DNA from 2 places in the Spartinivicinus marinus genome. Region 1 is predicted to be linked to the other one. Evidence: predicted binding sites of a transcription regulator. Region 1 holds the regulator's gene; the other holds the start of a gene.
What was found. Region 1 encodes sigma-54, which starts transcription at its own class of promoters, with help from an activator protein. Its sites were predicted from a motif close to TGGCACNNNNNTTGCTNT; they were not measured.
Positions count from the first base shown of each region.

Region 2: OQE68_RS18185 (PEP-CTERM sorting domain-containing protein) is a predicted target of sigma-54. The motif match lies at 1,680-1,697, and genes of this name have one in related genera.

Region 1 covers NZ_JAPJZK010000001.1:1,230,274-1,241,990, forward strand. The annotation lists gene OQE68_RS05790 (KdsC family phosphatase) at 1-300, shown strand, start outside; gene lptC (LPS export ABC transporter periplasmic protein LptC) at 297-881, shown strand; gene lptA (lipopolysaccharide transport periplasmic protein LptA) at 865-1,380, shown strand; gene lptB (LPS export ABC transporter ATP-binding protein) at 1,387-2,112, shown strand; gene OQE68_RS05810 (RNA polymerase factor sigma-54) at 2,368-3,888, shown strand; gene hpf (ribosome hibernation-promoting factor, HPF/YfiA family) at 4,071-4,379, shown strand; gene ptsN (PTS IIA-like nitrogen regulatory protein PtsN) at 4,403-4,864, shown strand; gene rapZ (RNase adapter RapZ) at 5,023-5,874, shown strand; gene OQE68_RS05830 (HPr family phosphocarrier protein) at 5,880-6,149, shown strand; gene mgtE (magnesium transporter) at 6,459-7,814, shown strand; gene OQE68_RS05840 (RDD family protein) at 7,876-8,334, shown strand; gene lptG (LPS export ABC transporter permease LptG) at 8,586-9,653, opposite strand; gene lptF (LPS export ABC transporter permease LptF) at 9,646-10,779, opposite strand; gene OQE68_RS05855 (leucyl aminopeptidase) at 11,109-11,717, shown strand, end outside.
Region 2 covers NZ_JAPJZK010000001.1:3,975,642-3,987,358, reverse strand. The annotation lists gene OQE68_RS18190 (early set domain-containing protein) at 1-277, opposite strand, end outside; gene OQE68_RS18185 (PEP-CTERM sorting domain-containing protein) at 740-1,621, opposite strand; gene OQE68_RS18180 (FAD-dependent oxidoreductase) at 2,094-3,542, shown strand; gene OQE68_RS18175 (hypothetical protein) at 3,626-4,075, shown strand; gene OQE68_RS18170 (aldehyde dehydrogenase family protein) at 4,079-5,662, shown strand; gene OQE68_RS18165 (UbiA family prenyltransferase) at 6,034-7,482, shown strand; gene OQE68_RS18160 (EamA family transporter) at 7,495-7,869, shown strand; gene OQE68_RS18155 (ArnT family glycosyltransferase) at 7,936-9,657, shown strand; gene upp (uracil phosphoribosyltransferase) at 9,715-10,341, opposite strand; gene OQE68_RS18145 (hypoxanthine-guanine phosphoribosyltransferase) at 10,779-11,333, shown strand; gene OQE68_RS18140 (PA4642 family protein) at 11,511-11,717, shown strand, end outside.

The DNA.
Region 1 (11,717 bases):
TTGTTATTGCAAGGCCGAGAAGACAAGCGAGTCGCTTTAAATGAAATACGCCAACAGCTTCAGTTAGATTGGAATGAGATAGCTTATTTAGGTGACGATCTACCTGACTTACCAGCCATTCAGCAAGTAGGTTTGGGCCTATCTGTTCCCAATGGTTATTGGCTGGTGAAACAGCATGCTGATGGTGTCACTCAAACACTAGGGGGAGCAGGTGCAGTAAGAGAAGTTTGCGACTTCATTATGAGCGCACAAAATACCTTACAGCCAGCACTCACGCCTTATATGCAGGCAAGCGAATGAATCGAAGCAGTATTATTAGCTTAATTGCTATTCTAGTAATTGCCTACTGCGGTTATCTTGCGTTTGGCACATCCTCAACACCAGTGCCCAGTTCAAATGAACCTTTAGCAGATAACCTTGAGCAAGCACCAGACTACTACTTAATAAACCCTCGTGTTACTCAATTTACTTTAGAGGGTAATAAAGATTACTTACTCATTGCAGATAAGATCAGTCATTACCCTCATAATGACGTGTCTTTGTTAGCACAACCCAATATTGACTTATACAAGGCAAATAGTAGCGATCAATGGAAAACCACGGCTAGACATGGGCGGTTATTACCTGGTGGCGATATCCTTGAGCTATCTGACCAGGTCAGAGTCAAAGAGCTTAAGTCCAATGGTGAACTTGGCACTTTACTAAAAACCGACTTTTTAACCCTTTATGCCGAGGAAGAAGTCGCCGATACTCAGCACCCAGTTGTGATAACATCCCCCAATGGCTCTATCACCCAAGGGGTTGGCATGCGGGCATTTTTAGCAAAAGATAGAATTCAACTGTTTTCTAATGTCAGGGGACACTATGAAGTTAATCAGTAATTTGATTGTAGGGATTATTGCTATCTCAGCTGCAGGGCTTAGCCTGTTAAGCTGGGCACTTCCCAATGACAAAGACAAGCCCATCAATATTAAAGCCAAAAGTGCTGATATTGATGATAAGTCTGGTGTATACATTTACACCGGCAATGTCATTATTACCCAAGGTACAATTCAAATAAGAGGTGATAAAGTCACTCTTTATTCAGACAGTAATGGCATTAACAAAATTGTTGCAGTAGGTCGTCCTGCTCACTACCGGGAAAAGCCAGCAGAAAACAAAGAACTCATTAAAGCTTATGGCCGCACGATCAAATACTACGCTACCAATGAAAAAGTAGAAGTAATCACTAATGCCAAACTATTCCAAGAAGGAAATACCTTTACTGGCAGCCAAATAGACTACTTTGCCAAAACCCAGAAAGTGAATGCCAAAGGCGGTAAAACCAATGAAAGCCGCGTTGAAATGGTACTGCAACCCCGTAGCAAAAAGAAACAATAGTCGTATATGAGTATATTGAAAGCTGAGCACCTTGCCAAAAGTTATAAAGGCCGTGCTGTTGTAAAAGATGTATCCTTGCAAATTAAAAGTGGTCAGGTAGTTGGCCTACTAGGCCCTAATGGTGCGGGAAAAACCACATGCTTCTACATGATAGTTGGTTTAGTCCAATCAGATCATGGCAGCGTCTGGATTGATGAACAAGATATCACTCACTTCCCCATGCATGGACGAGCCCAAGCAGGTATTGGCTACTTACCACAAGAAGCCTCTGTTTTTCGTAAGTTAACTGTTACTGAAAACATACTGGCTATCTTAGAAACCCGTAAAGAGCTCAATCGGAAGCAACGCCAAGAAAAACTTAACTCACTACTTGAAGAGTTCAATATCACCCATATAAAAGACAGTAAGGGTATGAGTTTATCTGGTGGAGAGCGCCGCCGGGTAGAAATTGCCAGAGCCTTAGCAACTGAGCCTTCTTTCATCCTACTTGATGAGCCTTTTGCTGGGGTTGACCCAATTTCGGTGAAAGACATTAAAGATATTGTCTGGCACCTGAAAGACCGTGGTATTGGTGTACTGATTACTGATCACCATGTTCGAGAAACACTTGATATTTGCGAGAATGCATACATAGTTAGTGAGGGACACATTATCGCAGAGGGTGATGCCCAAACGGTAATGACCAACCAACAAGTCAAAGAAGTGTACCTCGGACACGACTTTAAAATATAAGACAACTGGCAAGGATACTCATATAATTTTGAGTAGTTCAGTTAAAAAGCCAGTACAAGAAACAACAATAGCAATACTGTAAACAACTGAAATAAACACACAATTGAAATCAATAAATCAATAATAGGTGCAATGGAAACATTCAGTCGCTTGTTCAGCAGCAACTCAGGTAACCGCTTTTGAATTCACTTCCATTGTTGTTGACTTTGCCAAATCAAAACAGGCACGATTGCACTATAAGGTAATTGTTTAGCAATGAAGCCATCCCTGGTTTTGAAAATTGGCCAGCAGCTGACGATGACACCGCAGCTGCAGCAAGCCATAAAATTACTCCAACTATCCACATTGGATTTACAGCAAGAAGTTCAACAGGCGCTTGAATCCAACCCAATGCTTGAGCTGACTGATGAGTCTGATAACAACTCATCAACAAACAGTGATGACAACGATCCTCAGCAGCTCAACAGTTCGGGCCTAAATGGTTCGGACTCCACCAAAAGCCAAGACGACAGCAGTACATCAGAAAGCAGTCATGATGGCTCAGAAGAAACCAGCTGGTCAGAAGAAATTCCCAATGATCTTCCCGTTGATAGCGCCTGGGATGATATCTACCAGACATCTTCAGCCCCTATCAGCTCAGCTCCAGCAGATGATGACGAGTATGACTTCAGCAACCGCAATGGCACCACTGAATCCTTACATAGTCATTTGGATTGGCAGCTTAATTTAACCCCCATGTCAGATAATGACCGTTTGGTAGCAATTGCTATCATTGATGCAATCAATAATGATGGTTATCTCAGTTGTAGCACTGAAGAGATTTGGGAAGGCTTAGATCCAGAATTAGAAATGTCCCTAGAGGAAGTGGAGATAGTCTTAAGGCGCCTCCAACACTTTGATCCCGTTGGTGTTGCTGCAAGAAGCTTGCAGGAATGCTTACAGATTCAGCTATCACACTTACCTGAAGATACTCCTTTTCTTGATAACGCCAGATTGATTGTAGCCAAATACTTAGGTTTGTTGGGTCATCATGACTACAATCAGCTTATGCGTCGTACTAAGCTTAAAGAAGAAGAACTAGCCGAAAGCATTAAATTGATTCAAGCTCTTAACCCAAAACCTGGAGCCGATATCCAGTCATCCGAAACAGAATATGTGATTCCTGATGTATTTGTCAGAAAGCATAATGACCGCTGGTTGGTAGAGCTCAACGCCGAAGCGACGCCGAAGCTGCGCATTAATAACAACTATGCATCACTGGTTAAGCGAGCTGATAGCAGTTCAGATAACACTTACCTGAAAAACCACTTGCAAGAAGCCCGTTGGTTTTTAAAAAGCTTACAAAGCCGCAATGAAACGCTAATGAAAGTTGCGACTCGCATTGTTGAGCATCAGCGAGGTTTTTTAGAGTATGGCGAAGAGGCAATGAAGCCACTAGTCCTTCACGATATCGCTGAAGCAGTCGGTATGCATGAATCTACTATCTCCCGGGTGACTACCCAAAAATTCATGCATACACCACGAGGTATCTTTGAGCTGAAATATTTTTTCTCGAGCCATGTTAGTACTTCATCAGGAGGGGAGTGCTCATCTACGGCTATCCGAGCTATTATTAAAAAATTAGTATCAGTGGAGAACCCTAAAAAACCATTAAGTGACAGCAAAATTGCAAGCTTACTGGAAGAGCAAGGCATCAAAGTGGCAAGACGAACAATTGCCAAGTATCGTGAGTCTCTATCCATCCCGCCTTCTAATGAACGAAAGCGGCTGGTATAAAGTAGATGCATGTGTAAAGGTATAAACAGATTAGCGCTTAACTATGCGTTATATTGACTAGCAACAAGCAATACCAAATCTGCTGGCATTACACTCAGTTCAGTAATGAAGCAGTTGACAATCAGCCTTACAATTCAGTAAAGCTGGTTAACAACCATTAAGTCCTATTAGGAGGTCGTTGCATGCAAGTTAACATCAGTGGTCATCATGTAGAAGTGACTGATGCGTTGCGCCAATATGTCATCAAAAAACTCGATCGCATTGAAAACCATTTTGATAGCATTACTAACGTGCAAATCACCCTAAGTGTTGAGAAACTCCGTCAAAAAGCAGAAGCCAACTTGCACGTAAGGGGTGCTGATATTGCCGCCACAGCAGAATCTGAAGATATGTATGCAGCAATTGACTTACTTAGTGATAAACTAGCCCGACAGCTAAGCAAGCACAAAGAGAAAACCCTGGATCGACTTCAGGGAGCCAGTATTCGTTAAAGTAGTTTATTTATTTAAAAAGCATGAAAATAGAACAATTCCTTCTCCCACAATGCACCCTTACCGGGGTGCAAGGGGGGAGTAAAAAACGTGTTTTACAGCTTATTGCCAACCTATTAGCCGAGTATTCCAGTAATATTGATGCTAACGAGCTATTTGATAACTTAATCAATCGGGAACGGTTAGGTAGCACAGGCTTTGGGAATGGGATTGCCATTCCCCATTGTCGCCTTGAAAGCTGCCACAAACCATTTGCCTGCCTGCTTAAACTGGAAGAAGGCATCGACTTTGATGCAATAGACGGGCACCCTGTGGACGTTATTTTTGCTCTGGTTGTTCCTGCCGAAGCCACTAACGAGCACCTCGCCATCTTACAAGAACTTGCCACTCGATTTGAAAACTCAAGCTACCGCAATAACTTGCGCCAAGCAGACACTAATCCAGACTTATTTGATATAGCAATCCAAAGCGTTCCTACTGCATAAATTTATCGTCGCCAGCCTTTAATAATTAAGTTCGTGTGCAAGAGAGCTTTCTTATGATATTCGCTTAAATAGCTTCTCTGGCGGCTATTATTTAATTAACTGCCGTATATCATTTAAACTCTGTTATAGTAAGAATTTACAAAACACTCTGCGTATATATGAAGTTAATAATAATCAGTGGCCGTTCAGGCTCAGGTAAAAGTACAGGCTTACATGTACTGGAAGACCAAGGCTATTATTGTATTGATAATATGCCTGCTGGCTTACTTCCTGCTTTTGTTGATGAAATGGAAAAAGAGCCACTTTATGATAAGGCTGCTATTAGTATTGACGCACGAAATTTTTCTCAGGATTTAAGACGCTTTCCATCCATCATGAATGCGCTGAGAGAGCAAAAAATCGAAGCTGAAATCATTTACCTTGATGCAGAACATGCCACTCTACTCAAACGCTTCAGCGAAACTCGACGTAAACACCCACTATCCAGCCAACAATGCTCACTAGATGAAGCGATAAAAAAAGAAAAAGAAGTGCTAGAGCCCATTGCTCGACTGGCCGATCTAACCATCGACACTAGCCAACTTTCTCTTCATGAGTTACGGGACACCATAAGTAAACGCGTTGCTCGCAAGCAACATAGCAGCATGGCACTGCTATTTCAGTCATTTGGTTTTAAAAAAGGAATCCCCATTGATGCTGACTATGTGTTTGATGTACGCTGTTTGCCAAACCCCTACTGGGTCACCCATTTACGGCAATATTCAGGGCTAGACGAGCCTGTAAAAGAGTTTTTAGGTTCTCAACAACAAGTGCTGGATATGTTTGATGACATCAAACGCTTCGTAGAACGTTGGCTGCCATGCTTTGAAGCAAATAATAGAAGTTATATTACCATTGCCCTTGGGTGTACGGGTGGTCACCATCGTTCGGTCTATATCAGTGAGAAGCTCGCTACTTACTTTCGTGAAAAGTGGCCAAATGTTCAAGTACGTCATCGAGAATTGCCTTAGGCTCCATGATTCAAGAAAAAGTCACAATCATCAATAAGCTCGGCTTACATGCCCGTGCTGCAGCAAAATTTGTTTCAACCGCTGCTGCTTTTGGCAGTTCCATCAAACTGGGCAAAGATGGAAAAATGGTAGACGGCAAAAGCATTATGTCAGTGATGATGTTAGCAGCCAGCAAAGGAACAGTCTTAGATATTGAAGTTGATGGCGAAGATGAAAAAAGAGCCTTCGAGGCCATTACTCAACTAATAAATAATTATTTTGATGAAGGTGAATAGGTTTTTCACTATCAACACCAGACTTCTGGAATCACCTATAAAACTGACTACAATCCACAATACCAGCAGCCAAACTCTTCAGGTAAACTACCCCGCCAAAGAGGGTCTGTTGACGCTTGCCTGAAACTCGCTGTTGTGACTAAAAAACCTCCAACAGTATCTTCAACTCAAAAATCAACAGGCTCTAGTACTACATCCTATAAATAAGAGTGAAGAGAGCCTTTTACAGGCCGCTAGCCGCCACTTATTTATAGGATGCGGCACTAAAGCATTCACCCAGCCAGCTGCACTCAGCAATAGGATTACCTGATGTCCACACAACAACTCGGAAAATCAGAGGATCAACTACAAGAACTAAGCCAAGCACTGGATCAAGGGATCTCTTCGCCTGTCAAACGCATGTTGAATAGCCTCTCGGCAGCAGATACTGCGCACTTAATTGAGTCCTCCCCGCCTAAGATCAGAAGCTTGTTATGGCAACTGCTTGATAAAGAGCAAGAAGCCGAGGTGCTGCAGGAGCTAAGCGATGACGTTCGCCAGTATTACCTGGATCAAATGAATGCTGCTGAGGTGGCAGAAATTACTACAGGTTTTGATCCCGACGACCTAGTTGACCTGCTACAACAATTACCAGACGCTATTACCCAGCAAGTGTTGTCTTCTATGGATGCACAGGACCGAGCTCGCGTTGAGCATATCTTGTCTTATCCAGAGGATACCGCTGGCGGCTTAATGAATACAGATACCATCACGATTCGCCCCAACAATCCACTTGATGTGGTATTACGTTACTTGCGTCGCCATGATGAGCTACCAGCAATGACGGATAGCCTATTAGTGGTTAACCGTCAGGATGCGTTTATTGGTGTATTACCAATTAATAAACTGCTGACCACCAATCCATCAATCACTGTTCGTGAAGTGATGAATACCGATATTGAACCCATCAATGCCATGACCCCTGCCAGTCAGGTTGCTCAATTGTTTGAGCGGCAAGACTTAGTATCAGCTCCCGTTATTGATGATGATGGCAAATTATTGGGGCGGATCACCATTGATGACGTTGTAGACGTTATTCGTGAAGAAGCTGATCACTCATTGATGAGTATGGCTGGTTTAGAAGATGATGAAGACACCTTCGCCCCAGCCATGAAAACAGCTAAGCGCCGAGCAGTCTGGCTGGGTATTAACCTTATTACTGCGTTTGTTGCATCAGCATTTATTGGTATGTTCCAGGAAACCATTGATAAGGTGGTTGCATTAGCGGTATTAATGCCAATCGTTGCCAGCATGGGTGGCATCGCTGGCAGCCAAACGCTAACCCTGGTTATTCGAGCAATGGCTCTAGGGCAAATCGGTAAATCTAACACGTTTTGGCTATTGAATCGCGAATGTATAGTCGGGCTAGTGAATGGCTTGATTTGGGCACTAGTTGTGTCGGGGGTTGCCTACGTTTGGTTCGGTGATGGGATTATTTCGACGGTTATTGCCGCAGCAATGATTATTAATCTAGTGGTTGCCGTCATATCAGGCGCCGCACTACCCATTATTTTAAAAACGTTGAAAATTGACCCTGCACTAGCAGGCGGCGTAATTTTAACCACTGTTACAGATGTTGTAGGCTATATCTCGTTTTTAGGTCTAGCTACCTTATTTCTGACTTAACACTCTTTGACTTATCACCCTTTTAATTTATCAATTAGCTACAGGCAGTTGACGATTGTTCATGACTCAAACACTTTCATCTATAGGCTCTGCTCCCCTTTGGCGGCGGCTAGCCGCCATGGTATACGACAGTTTACTGTTAGTTGCTATCGCTATTGTTATATCAAGCCTTCATCTATGGTTAAGTATTACTTTAGTGGGAGAAGCTAAGGCCACTGCGGTGGGATTTAAATGGGATCTAAGTGCTATTTTGCTTATAGGATTTTTTGGCTTTTATGCTTATTTCTGGCGAAGAAGTGGTCAAACGCCTGGAATGATTGCCTGGCGAATTATGGTTGTCAACTACGAAGGAAGAACCATCAGCTTCAAACAATGCCTGATTCGTTTTATCGTAGGCATCCCCAGCTGTATATTAGGAGGCATCGGTATTTTGTGGATTTTATTTGATTCAAAAGACCAAGCGATTTATGACTATGCAGCGAAAACAGAAGTCGTATTACTGGAGAAAACTAAAAAATAATACTTAAACAAGCTCTTCTTCCCAGCAGACTGTTGCAAAAGCTGAGAAATATGGAGTGATAGGGTATTCTGGAACTGCTGTTGGGAACAGCTAAAGCTCTAAAGGCCATGGATGGCCTTGTAGAGCGGTGGAAGAATATCCTGTTACTTCATATTTATTCTCCAGTACCCTTTCGCTAAGCCCTCGTGGGGGAGAAAGGATTTGATTTGACGTACTTTCACAACAATACCAACCAAAGATTAGACAAGTAGCTACCCTGCCCTTTTCAGTAAAATCCCACCCACCGTAAAGCACAACAGTAGTGGCACAATCACAGCGATTAGCGGCGAGAAGCCAAATACCAAACTGGATGGGCCAAGTAATTCTTGGAAGATATTAAAAGAAAACCCAACAATTACTCCAATAAAAATACGTAGCCCCATCGTGACAGAGCGCAATGGGCCAAACACGAAAGAGATACCTACCAGCACTAGCCCAATAATGACTGCTGGCTGTAGTAATTTTCGCCAAAATGCTAATTGATATTCACCAGCATTCAACCCTTGCTGGCTAAGGTAGTCAATATAAGTACTTAACCCCCGAATTGATAAGTCGTCAGGCTTTACCACTACGACATTAAGCAGGTCCATAGATAGGCTGGTTTGCCATTGCAAAAATGGTAGTCGCTCAGTAGTTACACGATCACCTTTAAACTGATTGGACTGAATATTCTGCAACAACCAATAATCGCCTTTGAAAATGCCTCGGTCAGCAAAACTAGCCTCTAACAGTTCTTTTTTATCATTAAATTTAAAGCGAGTAATGCCATGTACGATACCACCAGGCTCTACGGCATTTAAATGCATAAACTCATTGCCTTCCCGATGCCAAACTCCTTGCTGGCTAAACTGGGATGAAGAGCCATCTTTACTACGGGCAATTGCTCGGCCACTATCTGCTAGCTGTTCAGTATAAGGTGACACAAACTCACCAATGGAAATACCAATCAATATAATCAGTAAAGTTGGCTGCATGACTCCCCACACGATTCGCCATAGTGATACACCTGCAGCACGCATGACTACCAGCTCACTATTGCTAGCCAATGCGCCCAAGCCAACCAAACAACCAATCAGTGCAGAAAAGGGAATAAATTTATAAATACGGTTAGGAATTGATAAGCCAATATATTGTAATACTTCTAGTAACTGATAACTGGCCTTCATACTGGCTAACTCAGCTACAAAAGCAAACAGCATGTCCAGCGATACAATCACCAATAACACTAAAAAGGTAGCACTCAGTACACTAGTGGCAATATAACGATCAATCTTATTCATGTTCTGCCACCTCTGATGCGACTACAGTTTGCTTCAGGTGTTTTTGCTGTCGCCTTTTCATCTGGAAGGGCTCATGCGCCAAAATTAACATCGCAACAAGCAAAAATAGTCCATGCACTCCCCATAACCCTGCCGGGGGAATTTTCCCATCTTCCACGGCACCTTTAGCACCAATTAATAACGCCAAATACACTAAATAAGTCAAAATAGCAGGCAATAATTTTAAATACCGTCCTTGTCGTGGATTCACTTTACTTAATGGCACTGCCAGTAATACGACAATAAATACCAGTATTGGTAATGACAGTCGCCACTGTAACTCAGCAATATGACTCAGTTCACTAGAACCTATAAGATCCGTGGTGGCAATGGCTTTAACCTTGTCTGCTTCTTTACTGGCTTTACTTTCCGGCATTTTTATACCGTAAGTATCGTATTCAGTAATACGAAAATCTGCCTGACCTGGAGTGCCGTCATAACGATAGCCTTTATTTAGAATCAAATAGCGGGCTCCCGTTTGTGGCTCAACATGCTGTACACCACCATCAGCCAAGAGTAGCGTGATTCCCCGCTTGCCAATGGCTTCATTTTTCTGAGAGATAAATACATCTCCCATCTGTAGTCTGTCTTCCGACAAACGCTCGGTGTAAGTGACCCGGCCAGCATTCTCTTGCTCTTGGAAACGGCCAGGGGCCAGGGTTTCAAACTCAGTCAAAGCATCTTGCTTAGCAAAAATCTCTTCAACATTTTTTGCTCCCCATGGTGTAATAAGCAGCCCTAATAAAGCAACAATACAGGCAACCACGGTCGCTGGAGCCAGTGTCTGCATTAAAATATTTTTTTGGCTAACCCCACAAGCAGTCAGCACAGTCATTTCACTCTCGATATAAAGCCTGCCATAGGCGAGTAAAATACCAATAAACAACCCTAAGGGAATAATCAGTTCCAAAAACTCAGGTAGCCGATAGCCCATAATGACAAATAAAAAATCAGCACTCAGTTGCCCTGAAGCAGCTTGTGCTAAGTATTTGTTAAAGCGGCCACTCATAATAATAAGTAACAGTACACCGCTAACAGCCAGCATGGCTGTAAACACTTCTCTTGCTAAGTAGCGGAAGATAATCAACTGGCTCTCCTAACTAACTCTCCAAGTACCACCCAATACTATGACAGTGCTTTCTTTACAACTGCATAACCTTTACAACCACAAGACCTTTACAACTGGGCGACGAAAACTTTCATTCCTCTGCCAAGGTCACCCTGCATATAAGCAATCAAGAGCAGACTCTGTTACACTCAAACACTTAATTTAATAGGGTTTGTCAAACAATTAGCTCTCAGCACTGCCAATCAAGCTGATATTAATTGGGTAAAATACCCAGCCACTTTTCAGTAGCTATGGGCAAAGGCTGCTAATTATCCAACAAAGTGATAAATTTGTCTTGTGGGGTTTTCATGGAATTTCTAATCAAAAACACACAACCTGCCACTATAAGTACTGACTGCCTAGTGATGCCGGTGTTCGAAAATTCAAAATTAAGCGATACAGGAAAAGCCCTCGACGAAGTAACCAAGGGGCAACTACACAACATTATTAAACAAGGCGACATTGCAGGAAAACCGGGTGATACTCTAGTTCTACCACAACTTGGTGAAGTCAAAGCTAAACGTATTTTACTCTTTGGCGCGGGAGAGCAGAATAAAAAATTATCCACTGAAGATTTAATTAAAACACTATCTGCTGTTTTTGCAGTGTTGAATCAGCTCAACTTAAAACAAGCCGCCCTTGCCTTGGCTGATATTCATTTAGCGGATCGTGAAAAAGCCTGGGTAGTTCGCACTGCAGCTCAGTTGGCTATTACCAGTCAGTATGAGTTTAGCCAACTCAAATCAACCAAACCCAAAACGACCAAAAGCAAATTTAAAAAACTGGTTTTTCTCGCCCCCACTTCTACCCACAAAGCACTTGAACAAGCAGCCCAAGAAGCAGCTGCCATTGCTAAAGGCATTAATGTAGCGCGTGATCTTGGTAACTTACCTGGCAATATTTGCACGCCTAGCTAC
Region 2 (11,717 bases), 2.7 Mb from region 1:
AATCAAATGAGGATAATTTAACATTATGGATTATTTGATCATTTACTTTAACCTTCCAGTGGTCACCTTTATTGCCATACCAGATATCCCAGCCAACTTTTACTTTATTGCCCTCAGGGTTCTGTGGTAATTGTGTGGGAAAATACCATTCTCTTAACTGGGGTTTGGCTGGCACCATATCAGCTTTTACATTCGCAGCAAATACTGCCAAACCAATGCCGCTGACTAGTGATAGTCCACTAAGCCAAGGCAGTCTGCACTTGTTTTGTTTAGTCACCAGTCACTCTCCCATCAGCAAGCGGTGTATATATCCTTCTTGAATGATTTTTAGAGCTTGTTATCATCGCTCTTCACCCTAATCATTTATAAAAATATAAACTCATGGGGCTTCATCACTTGACGGCCCCCCTAAAAACCATTCACTTTGGCTATAGTTTTTCTATAGGCAACTATCTATACAGGCTGTTTTATTCACAGGCTATCAGGTATGGGGAAACAAACCGTTTAGTATTGAGAAGAGTATAAAAAATAGAAGCGTACTGGCTAACAACCGAATCATCAAAATAAAAACTGCATTATTTGTATAGTTATTATATGTGACCCACATTTAAATAAAACAAAAAGCGCACTCTAAAATAAGGGGATTCAACCAATAATAAGTACAGCTACGCAATGATTAGAATAAAAACATAAAAAAAGCGCAGTTCACACTGCGCTTTTGATAAATTACCTTTCAACTTTAGCTTAGCATTTTTCTCCTTGATGCCATACCTAACAAGCCTAATCCTAAAATACCTAAAGTGGCAGGCTCAGGTACATACATTAGTTGAGCGAAGGTATACAAACTAGTCATATTTTCTTCATCAGTGATAAACTCAGCCATACCATTCACACTCAGGATTGCATTATTAATGTCACCGGTAGGATCATTAATAGTATTGAAAATGGTTAGCATGTAAGCTTCTGAATTGATGAGTAACTTAATTTGAATGGGAATTGGAATACCACCAAATAGTGTTGACATAAATTTATCATCACAAGGAGGAGTCAAGTCACCATTCAACCCAAAGTCACAATCACCACCTGGAAAGTTTAGTGTTTCCATAAAAGTGAAGTTAAATAAACTAGCAATGGTATTATCGATATCAGCGCCTCCTGGTAATGACGTACCAGCCTCAGTAAATACCGCATTGGCCACATCAGCCAAGGTTGGACTACCTGGTAATTTATAATGGGCTGTGCTTAAAGTACCCATGCTATCCATTTCCAAAACACCATAAATTTGCCCAGAATCTAAGGTTGGTGCAGGGATTGGATTGTTTACATGTTTAATGGTTGATAACAGAGCAGAAGTACCTGCTGAGTTAAGTTCCACATGGTTCTCAGTAGTTAACTCTAAACTACTCGAGTCACCATTCGACCCCCCCCATGAGATGCGACTGATAGTCTGAGTTGCATTAGTACTATTAGTTGCAGGAATAGGGTCGCCATTGGTATTCACTGCATTTATAAATTCACCACCATCAATTAAATCAAACGTTAATAATGCAGCAGATGTACTGAGTGATGTAACCATGCCGCCTGCTAATAAGGTCGCTGTAACTAAGGATTTTAACTTCATCAGGATTTCCCTCAAGGATATTAACGATAGCTTTTCAAGCCGCCTACGTGCATCCTCTATTGCATGTAAGGTACCAACCCTAAAAAGTTAAATTATTTCAACGTATTACGTTTACTATCAGCACAAACTTTACACCCTATGTAAAATATGCAAACAAGCTCCTTATAAAAATAATAATAATTCAGTAGCACTTATACCCGATAAGACAGTTGAAGCTGGTTAGTTAGGTGGTTTTAGTTGTATATCCACTTAAGAAAGGTTAAAACGATAGCCAAAATTGTGGGAGAGGCCATTGATTAGAAAATGAAGCTACAAGCACCTCAAAATCAATCACGAATAAATAGACTATATAAAACTGTCATAAAAGATATTCCATTCAGACTAAATTTAAAGATAGCTTTATTTTTTTGACTGAACTAAAGTGCCAAATTTACAATTTTATAACTGATAAAAAAATAAGAACAATATTATCATGAATCAACTATATGACTTTGCCATTATTGGCACTGGTGCTGCGGGTAGTGTCTTAAGTTATTTTTTAAGCCAGTCTGGTGCAAGTGTCTGCTTACTCGAAGCAGGTAAAAATATCCCTGCAGGTCAGTACCCTACTAATGAACTACACGCTAACAGTCGACTATTCTGGCAAGGTGGTATGGAGTTAAATCATCAGGCAAACCTACTCTTTTTAAGAGGTAAAGTAGTTGGTGGAGGCACCGTTGTAAATCAATGCTTACTTGATCGATTCGATCAAATAGCTATCGATAATTTTAAACAGCATTCAGGCATCAGTTGGTTTAACTCTCAAGAATTAAATCAGCATTACTGTCAAATCGAACAACATCTTAGACTTGAAGTAATTCCTAAACAATACTGGAATGGAAATGCTCACCTCTATGCGAAAGGCTTTGAGAGTAACCAATTAAAGTATGCACCACTACGGCGAGGACAAAACCAGTGTCATAATCATAAAGCCAATGACTGCATTGTCTGTTTAGGCGGTTGTAATCGCCAGTCTAAGCAAAGCATGACTGTCACTTTTTTACCTAAAGCATTGCAACAAAACGTTCATTTAATTGACCAGGCTCAGGTTCAGCAAATTATCTATGGTAAACCACAAGTTGTTGTTTATGGAACTAAAAATAATCATCCCCTTCAGGTAAGGGCTAAACGTGTTATCGTAGCTGCTGGAGCTATAGGCAGCACTGAGTTGTTATTAAAATCTGGTTTTGGTCAATCTTTGCCTGCTCTAGGAAAAGGCTTTTTCTGTCATCCACAGCACATGGTATTTGCAGATATGCCCGAGCCTGTCGATGCCCATAAAGGTGCATTTCAAGCATTAAAATCAGCAGACCCTAGGTTTCGCCAACAAGGTTTTAAACTAGAAAATGTATTTGGTGGCCCTATTGCCACCGCTATGATGAAATCTGGTTATGGAATTTCTCATCACCAGTTTATGCAGCGCTATCGTCACCTTGCTTGTATTGAAGTGGCTATCCAAGATGAAAACGCTGGCCAAATCAAGCTCACTAGAAAAGGCCAGCTCAGAATCCATAAGGTTTTATCTGACCTTGACCAGCAGAAGGTCAATGCAGGTATAGAGCAAATCTATAATATTTTCTCTAGTCTTCGTCCTAATGTCATCTATAAGCCACACATGCCCATTGGATTACATTTAATGGGTGGCTGTACAATTGGTATCGATCCCAACCAGGCAGTCATTAACGAAAACTTTCAATTATTTGGTTACGACAATATTCATGTGGTCGATAGCTCCATTTTTCCTTGTGCACCAGGCATTAACCCTTCGTTATCAGTAATGGCCTTAGCACATAAGGCAAGTCAGGTTATTTTAGACTTAGCTGGCTATCAACCTGTTACTACTCACTCTAAACAGCCAACTTGGTTAGAAGAAGCACTATAAGTTCTATCTACAAAGTTCTATCTACATTACATATAAAAAATTTTTTAATATATCTATAATCATTTTCCTATAAAAACAATACTATGAAATCCGTCATTTCCCATCAATTATCAACTCGTCAACTTGATGTATTACAGCAAGTGGGAGATATACTTGCCCCAGGTTACGGACAGTTGCCTTCCTTTAGTGAAACAGGCTGCTTACATCATATTGACGAAGTATTAGACTTTACCTCTAAGCAAAATATTAAGGAATTGAAAAATCTATTAACTTGTCTATCATTTCTACCCTCTCGCTGTATTCCTCTTTTTATCAGCTCATTAAACACTCTCAGCCATATCCCAGGCTTTATCGGTCAGCAATGTCGTTTAGGCTTTTGGGGAGTGAAAGGCCTTATTTTCAGTTTGTATTACAGCAACCTCACAGACCCATACCAGAACACTAGTCGTGTTTATGATGCAATCAACTACCATGTCAGTTGTCAGCCAATCACTCAAAGCAACGTTATTATAAAAAATAATCAGGAAAGCTAGCTCATGTCTACTAAATCTCCATCCCAGCAACCGAGCCACCCAACGGATGACTATTTTAAATTAAGAAAGCCACTGACAATTCAAGAAACTGATGCGGCTCCAATCAAAGATATCTATCACGCACTGAGAGCAGCTCAATTGGATTTACAGCAATTTTCAATTCGTCAACGTGCAGCAGAAGTTGATAAGATCATCGATCACATAAAGTCCAGTAAAGAATTAATTTGCAATAGAATTGTCAAAGACACAGGTAAATCTAGAACAGATGCCCTTGTTTCAGAGGTACTGGGAGTATTAGATAATTTACATTGGAATAAGGCCCACGCTCACAAAATTCTTAAAGCATATAAAGTCTCGACCCCCATTTCATTACTTGGCAAGAAATCTTATATTCAACATGAACCTTATGGAACGGTATTAGTGATTGCTCCCTGGAATTACCCTTTTCATATTGCAATGACTTTTATTACCGGAGCATTTCTTGCTGGAAACAGTATTATCTTTAAACCTTCTGAGCATACACCGCTTACCGGCCTGATCGAAGAAATTTGTGCCGTATCCCCTCTACTAAAACAAAACCTAAAAGTCATCTATGGCTCAGGTGTTACTGCTGAAAGATTGATTGATGAAAAACCAGATAAAATTTTTTTTACAGGAAGTACTCGTACCGGAAAGGCGATTCTCAAAAAAGCAGCTCAGCATATCATCCCCGTCGATTTGGAGTTGGGAGGCAAAGATGCGATGGTGGTTTTCCCTGATGTTGATATTCAGCGTACGGTAGCAGGCGCATTATGGGGAGGGCTCACTAATGCAGGACAATCCTGTACATCAGTAGAGTTATTATGTGTTCATGAGGATATTTTCGAACAGTTTAGCAAACAGCTAACTACCCAAATACAACAGTTAGTGATTAACACAGGGGATCAAGGAGATGCTGATATAGGCGCAATGACAACTGATTTTCAACTAGATATTGTCAAACAACAGTTGGATGATGCTATTGAAAAAGGGGCAACTATCATTACAGGGGGAAACACCTTTAATGAAAAGGGGCGGTTTTTTCCACCTACCCTAATTACCAATATTTCACCAGAGATGAAACTATATAAAGAAGAAACCTTTGGCCCTGTTATTGCTTTATTGCCATTTTCTAATGAAAAACAGTTAGTCACGCAGTTAAATCAATTACCCTATGGCCTCAGTGCAAGTATCTGGAGTCGAGACCTTAGCAGAGCCAAACGAATGGCTAGTGCCCTTCAGGTGGGTGCAGTTTCCATTAATAACGTTATGTTAACTGAGGGAAACCCTGCTTTGCCCTTTGGAGGTGTTAAACAGAGTGGCTTCGGTCGAGCAAAAGGTAAGGAAGGTTTGCTTGCATTTACTAGAAGTAAATCCATTTTAGTTGACAAGCAGTCAAATAAAATCGAACCTAACTGGTATCCTTATACCTTAAAAAAATATCAACTATTCCAACAGTTAATTGACACTTTATTTACATCCTCTTGGTCAAAGCTTATCAGGCTTGCCAAAATTGGTATGGCACTAGAGAGCGAAGCCAAAAAAAGTAGACATAATATTAATCATTAGATAAATACAAAAGCAATAAAAATATATCACCTCAACTTTAATAGGATCAGCGCATTAATAAAATACAGTTTTATTAATGCACTGATCGCTAACACTGCTCAACAAGCAACTCGTCACAAATACACAGTTAATATCTATCGGCTATATTAATAACAAACAACTAAGCAAAAGTATTAGTTTAACTGGCCGAAATTATCTTGTAGACTACACATCAATCATAAAAAAATTAAGGAGCACCTCAATAAGTACTCAATACTCATCAACCAATTATTTCTATTTTTATAGAAATAACTTTATATCTACAGCAGTGACATGCCTGCAAGAAATCATTTTTATGAAAATCCAAAGTGGTCAGCCTGCGAGTATTAATCATGAATAAAGAAGTTAAATATATTTTTGTTGACCTAGATGGTACACTCATACGTACCGATTTATTTCTTGAGTCCATACTAAAGCTTATCAAACAAAAGCCACTTTATATTTTTCAAATTTTTTTTTGGTTACTCCAAGGAAGACAGCTAGCTAAAGCAAAAGTAGCCAATTTAGTTGAAATCAATGTTGAAAGCCTTCCTTATACAACTGAGCTAGTCGACTACTTAAAAGTACAAAAAAAACAAGGCAAACGACTGATTCTAGCTACAGCATCAAACCAAACCTTTGCAAATACAGTTGCTAAGTACCTTGGTATTTTCGATCAAGTGATTGCATCTGATAGCACAAATAACCTTAAAGGTACTAATAAACTAGCAAGCATACAGAGCATAGTCGGGAGCGATGATTTTATTTATGCTGGAGACAGTTTAGCTGATCGTCCCATTTGGCAGAAAGCATATTCAAACATATTTGTAGATGCACCCATTAAAGATATAGAAAAAGCTAGACGTAATGGGAAAGCAGAAAAAATTATTACCCACACTCAGTCAACAGGCATTGCCTTCATCAAAGCAATGCGAATACATCAGTGGGTTAAAAACCTGTTAGTGTTTGTACCTTTATTTACCTCCCACAGTTACTATGAGCCAGCAACTGCATTTTCTGCTCTAATTGCTTTTTTCTGCTTTAGTATTTGTGCCTCCGGAGGTTATTTTTTAAACGACATGCTAGATTTAGAAGCTGATCGCAGCCATAGCACCAAGCGATTTAGACCATTAGCTGCCGGCACCCTACCGCTGTCGATTGGCATAGCAAGCGCCATTATTTTACCTTTACTTTCTTTTATACTTGCCTGGTTACTGCTTCCTTTATCCTTTTTCATAATACTTATTTTTTATTACATTGCCATCAATGCTTACTCATTTATCATTAAACAAGTATCAACTGCTGATGTAATGACACTTGCTATTCTATACACAACACGTATTGTCGCTGGATCAGTAGCTATTGGTGTTGCCTTATCATCTTGGTTACTCAGCTTTTCAATTTTTATTTTTGTTAGTTTGGCCTATCTAAAACGCTATATTGAACTTTATTCCCTTTCTGAGGCCACTAATCACAGTGTGAATAAAGCTATTGGGCGAGGCTATAGTGTTTCTGATCAGGAAACAATGTTTACCCTAGGTATCGCTAATATAACAGCCTCAGTGTTAGTTCTCTCACTTTATATTAATAGCGAAGAAGTGATCAGTTTATATCAAAGCCCTCAATTGCTATGGATACTTTGTTTTTTAATTCTTTATTGGGGTAATCGTGTATGGGTTGGTGCACGACGAGGAAAAATAGCTGACGACCCGATTGTATTTGCAATAAAAGACAGAGTCAGCCAGCTTGTGGGGCTAGGATTTCTTATTGTTGTACTTTCAGCTAAGTACTTTCAAATATAGTAAGGTTATTATATGACATATCTTGTTCTCAGTTTAACTTTACTAACCGTAACACTATCTGCTTGTGCTCAACTCGCATTTAAGCTAGGAGTAACTAAGCCCACTATGGCCTCTGCTTTGCAAAGTAGTATTACTGAATCACTACTGGCTGCTGCAATATCTCCTTTTATTTGGGTAGGGTTAATAATTTATGGATTAAGTGTTGCCATGTGGTTATGGGTACTATCAAAAGTGGAGCTGTCTGTCGCCTATCCATTTGTTGGTGTCAGCTTCTTGGTGACAATGGCTTTTAGCGCATTACTACTTAATGAAACATTAACACCAACCCGAGTGTTCGGAACAGTTCTTATTGCTTGTGGGTGTGTGTTAGTTGGTAAATCAGCATGAGTATACTCGTGAGTATATGCCACTTTATTTTTACGCCTAAAAATAATTTATGATGGGTATATAAAGATGAAGTTTAGACAATATCAAAGCACCATTTTTTGTATTTTACTTTGCTTCATAGTTGCTTTTTTATTTTTGACGGGAGCACCTGCTGGCGGTGCTTTTTCATGGCCAGATTCACCACGCCATGCATTAAATGGTGCTTTTGTAATGGACTTTATTGGAGCAGCTCCATTTTATGATCCTGTCACTTATGCTTATGATTATTATTCACAATACCCAGCTCTCACGATTTTATTTTACCCACCACTTTTCTCCTTCTTATTAGCACCTTTTTATGCAATTTTTGGAGTTTCTCAAGAAACCGCTTTATTTGTACTTTTCATATGTTATGTATTTTTTGCTTGTGGATGTTATTTTTTAGCTCGCCAATGGTTAACAGCACCATTATCTTTTGGTGTAGCACTCATGATTATCGCTTCTCCAGAAATAGCCTACTGGGGCCGTCAGATAATGTTAGAAATACCTGCTTTTGCCTTTTTAGTATGGAGTAGCTATTTCTTAGTCAGATACACTCGTGAACAACGTATTTCATACTTATACCTAAGTATTGCCTTACTAGTGCTAGGCATATATACAAAACTTTCTATTGCATTTGTTTGTTTGCCTTACTTAATTGCCTTAATAAGTGCCAGAGGATACTCACTAATTAGAGATAAACATAGCTATATCATTGCAGGGCTAGCAATTATAGGAATTTTACCATTAGTATATTTAACAATTGAGTTTGGGCAAACAAATGTTCAATCTGCAATGGGTATTAGTGATGCTATTGTTTCAAGACTATCAATTGACGGCTGGATTTGGTATGCATTACAATTTCCAGCACAAGTTGGTTGGCCTGTACTACTTATCTCAACTGTTTTTCTTATACTATGGCTCTCACCATTCACTACTCAACCCAATATTCATAATAGTTTATTTTTAATCTCATGGTTGATAGTAGGATACCTGTTTTACTCATCTATCGATTTAAAAGAGACTAGACACAGTATCTATTTGCTTCTTCCTATCGCTCTATTTGCTGGCTTTTCGTGCCATTATTTATTTCAAAACAAGTTAGTTCAAAGAGGTTTGTTTCAAAACAGGGCTTTTCAAAACAGAGCTCTTCAAAACAGAGCTCTTCAAAATAAACTATTTAAAAATAAAGAACTATGGGCTGCCACAAGCTGCATTTTAATTGGGGTATTAACCCTGACCATAACCACTATTTCACGCCCAGTACATTATGTAGATGGTTACAGCGATGTTGTTGACTATATAGCCGAAGTTACACCAGACAACAGTAATGTATTATTCTCTGGCTACCGTGATGGCTCATTTATTTTTAATATGCGAGCCAAATCAAATCGCCCTGACATAAATATTTTGCGTGCAGACAAGCTGTTATTGGAGGTTGCAGTCCGACGATCACTAGGGGTTAAACAACAAAGCTACAGTGAAGTTGAAATAAATGATTTAATTAATAAAATGGGTGTTCACTACATTGTAGCCCAACCCAATTTTTGGGTAGATCTGGATCAAATGGCTAAGCTACAAAATGTTCTTAGAAGCGATAAGTTTAAAGAAGTTAAGCGGTTTAAAATGCCCTCTAATTATAATGCCCAGGAAAAAGAGCTTATAGTTTATCGCAATCTAGGCAATATAGCGGACGGACCAATAAAAATTTCAAATAATTTACCAATTATTGGTAGAAAGATTACCAACTCTCCAAAAACAGGCGGATAATAACTATTCTAAAATCCTGCAACGAAAAGTATATCTTTCGCTGCAGGCTTTTACATCTTACTTAGTACCAAAAATCTTATCTCCAGCATCTCCTAGGCCAGGAATAATATAACCACTTTCATTAAGCTTCTCATCAACAGATGCTGTAAATATTTCTACATCAGGGTGAGCATCTGTTACTTTTTTGATACCTTCAGGTGCTGCAACCAATACTAATACCCTAATTTCATGGCAACCGGCTTTTTTTAGCATTTCTATAGTAGCCACCATTGAGCCCCCTGTTGCTAACATAGGGTCCACTATCAGCGCCATACGCTCATCAATATTACTGACCAACTTTTCAAAGTAAGGTACAGGCTCTAAGGTTTCTTCATTACGGTAAAGTCCTACCACACTAACCTTGGCGTTGGGAATAAGCTCTAATACACCATCCAACATACCAAGACCTGCACGTAAAATAGGCACCACAGTGATTTTCTTGCCTTTTATTTGCTTAACCGTCACATTCCCTGCCCAACCTGCAATCACCTTATCTTCTAGAGGCAAGTCTTTTGTTGCTTCATAAGTAAGCAAACATCCCACTTCACTCGCTAACCCACGGAATCCCTTGGTACTAATCCCTTCTTTACGCATTAAACCAAGTTTATGCTGTACCAAAGGATGCTTAATCTCATGGACTTTCATGTTTCACTCTGCTTGTTATTAATCAATTACTTATCATAGTGCTCATCATGTCGTGCTTCATACTAAGTGAGGTTTACCCCTCACTCAAGTTTCTTAAAGCCTTTTTGACTGCAATTAATACAGGTATGAAGACATACAACAATACTCGTTGGTTTAACTGCACATATTCGTTCAGCTCAATAGATGCCACTTCTACTGTATTATTAGAACAATCAGACCGTTGTCATTAGCTCCAAGAAAAAGCTTGCTCAATTGGTTAATCCTTAGTATGGTTGCGCCCTTTATATCTAGTGTATGGCACCAAACTCAGGGTAAAATCGCTGGTTACTGTTAGGCGCATTACACTAGTAACAAGCTCATCAGAAACCTAAGTTTCTGATATGTCATTTTGGCTATTGTATTTCATACTTATCCAACGCTTAGTGAGGTCCCCATTCATGCCTGTTGATCTTGACCATATTAAAGAGGTGTATGCTGAAGCAGACTGCTTATATGATGATGCAGAAGTTGAAGCAGCCATCGACCGCATGGGACAAGCCATCACAGCTGATCTGGCTAACAGTAATCCACTGGTTTTCTGCATTATGAATGGCGGACTTGTCACCAGTGGTAAACTATTGACCAAGCTGAACTTCCCTTTACAGATAGATTATATCCATGCAACTCGCTACCGTAATGAAACTCGGGGAGGAGAGTTAAATTGGCTTGTTAAGCCAAATACCGAAATGGAAGATCGCAATGTTCTAATCATCGATGATATCTTAGATGAAGGACATACTCTTGCAGCAATTGTTGAGTATTGCCAAAAAGCTGGGGCCAAATCAGTAATCACTGCCGTGCTGGTTGAGAAAAAGCATGATAGAAAAGGGGTGAGTCTTGATGCTGACTATATTGGCTTACAAATAGAAGATCGCTATATATTTGGATATGGTATGGACTATAAAGGCTACTGGCGTAATGCACCAGGCATTTATGCTTTGAAAGGCCACTAATAACCATATTGCTCACCATTTAAAATATATGGCTTGAGTATTAGCTACCTTACTTAGGCAACTAATATTCAAGCCATACGCTTATCCCTGTTGTATTCTTTTCAGCCTGTCATAGCCTACTTCCCATAAGCCTGGTAAAATTTACCCTGTTGACTTTGTTTTAGCAGGTGTATTTCAGTGAAAAAAGATAAGCAAAAAGTTATTGGCGAAGATGTATCTGATGAACGTCTAAAAGGGCTTTTAACCATTCAATCTCATGATGGCACCAATAATGACTACCACATGCTGACCAACGCTTACCGAGCATTACGTGAGGATGATTTTAGTCGATTCTTAACGTTTTTTATTGCTGCAGGCCATAACATCAATGCCACAAATAAAGAA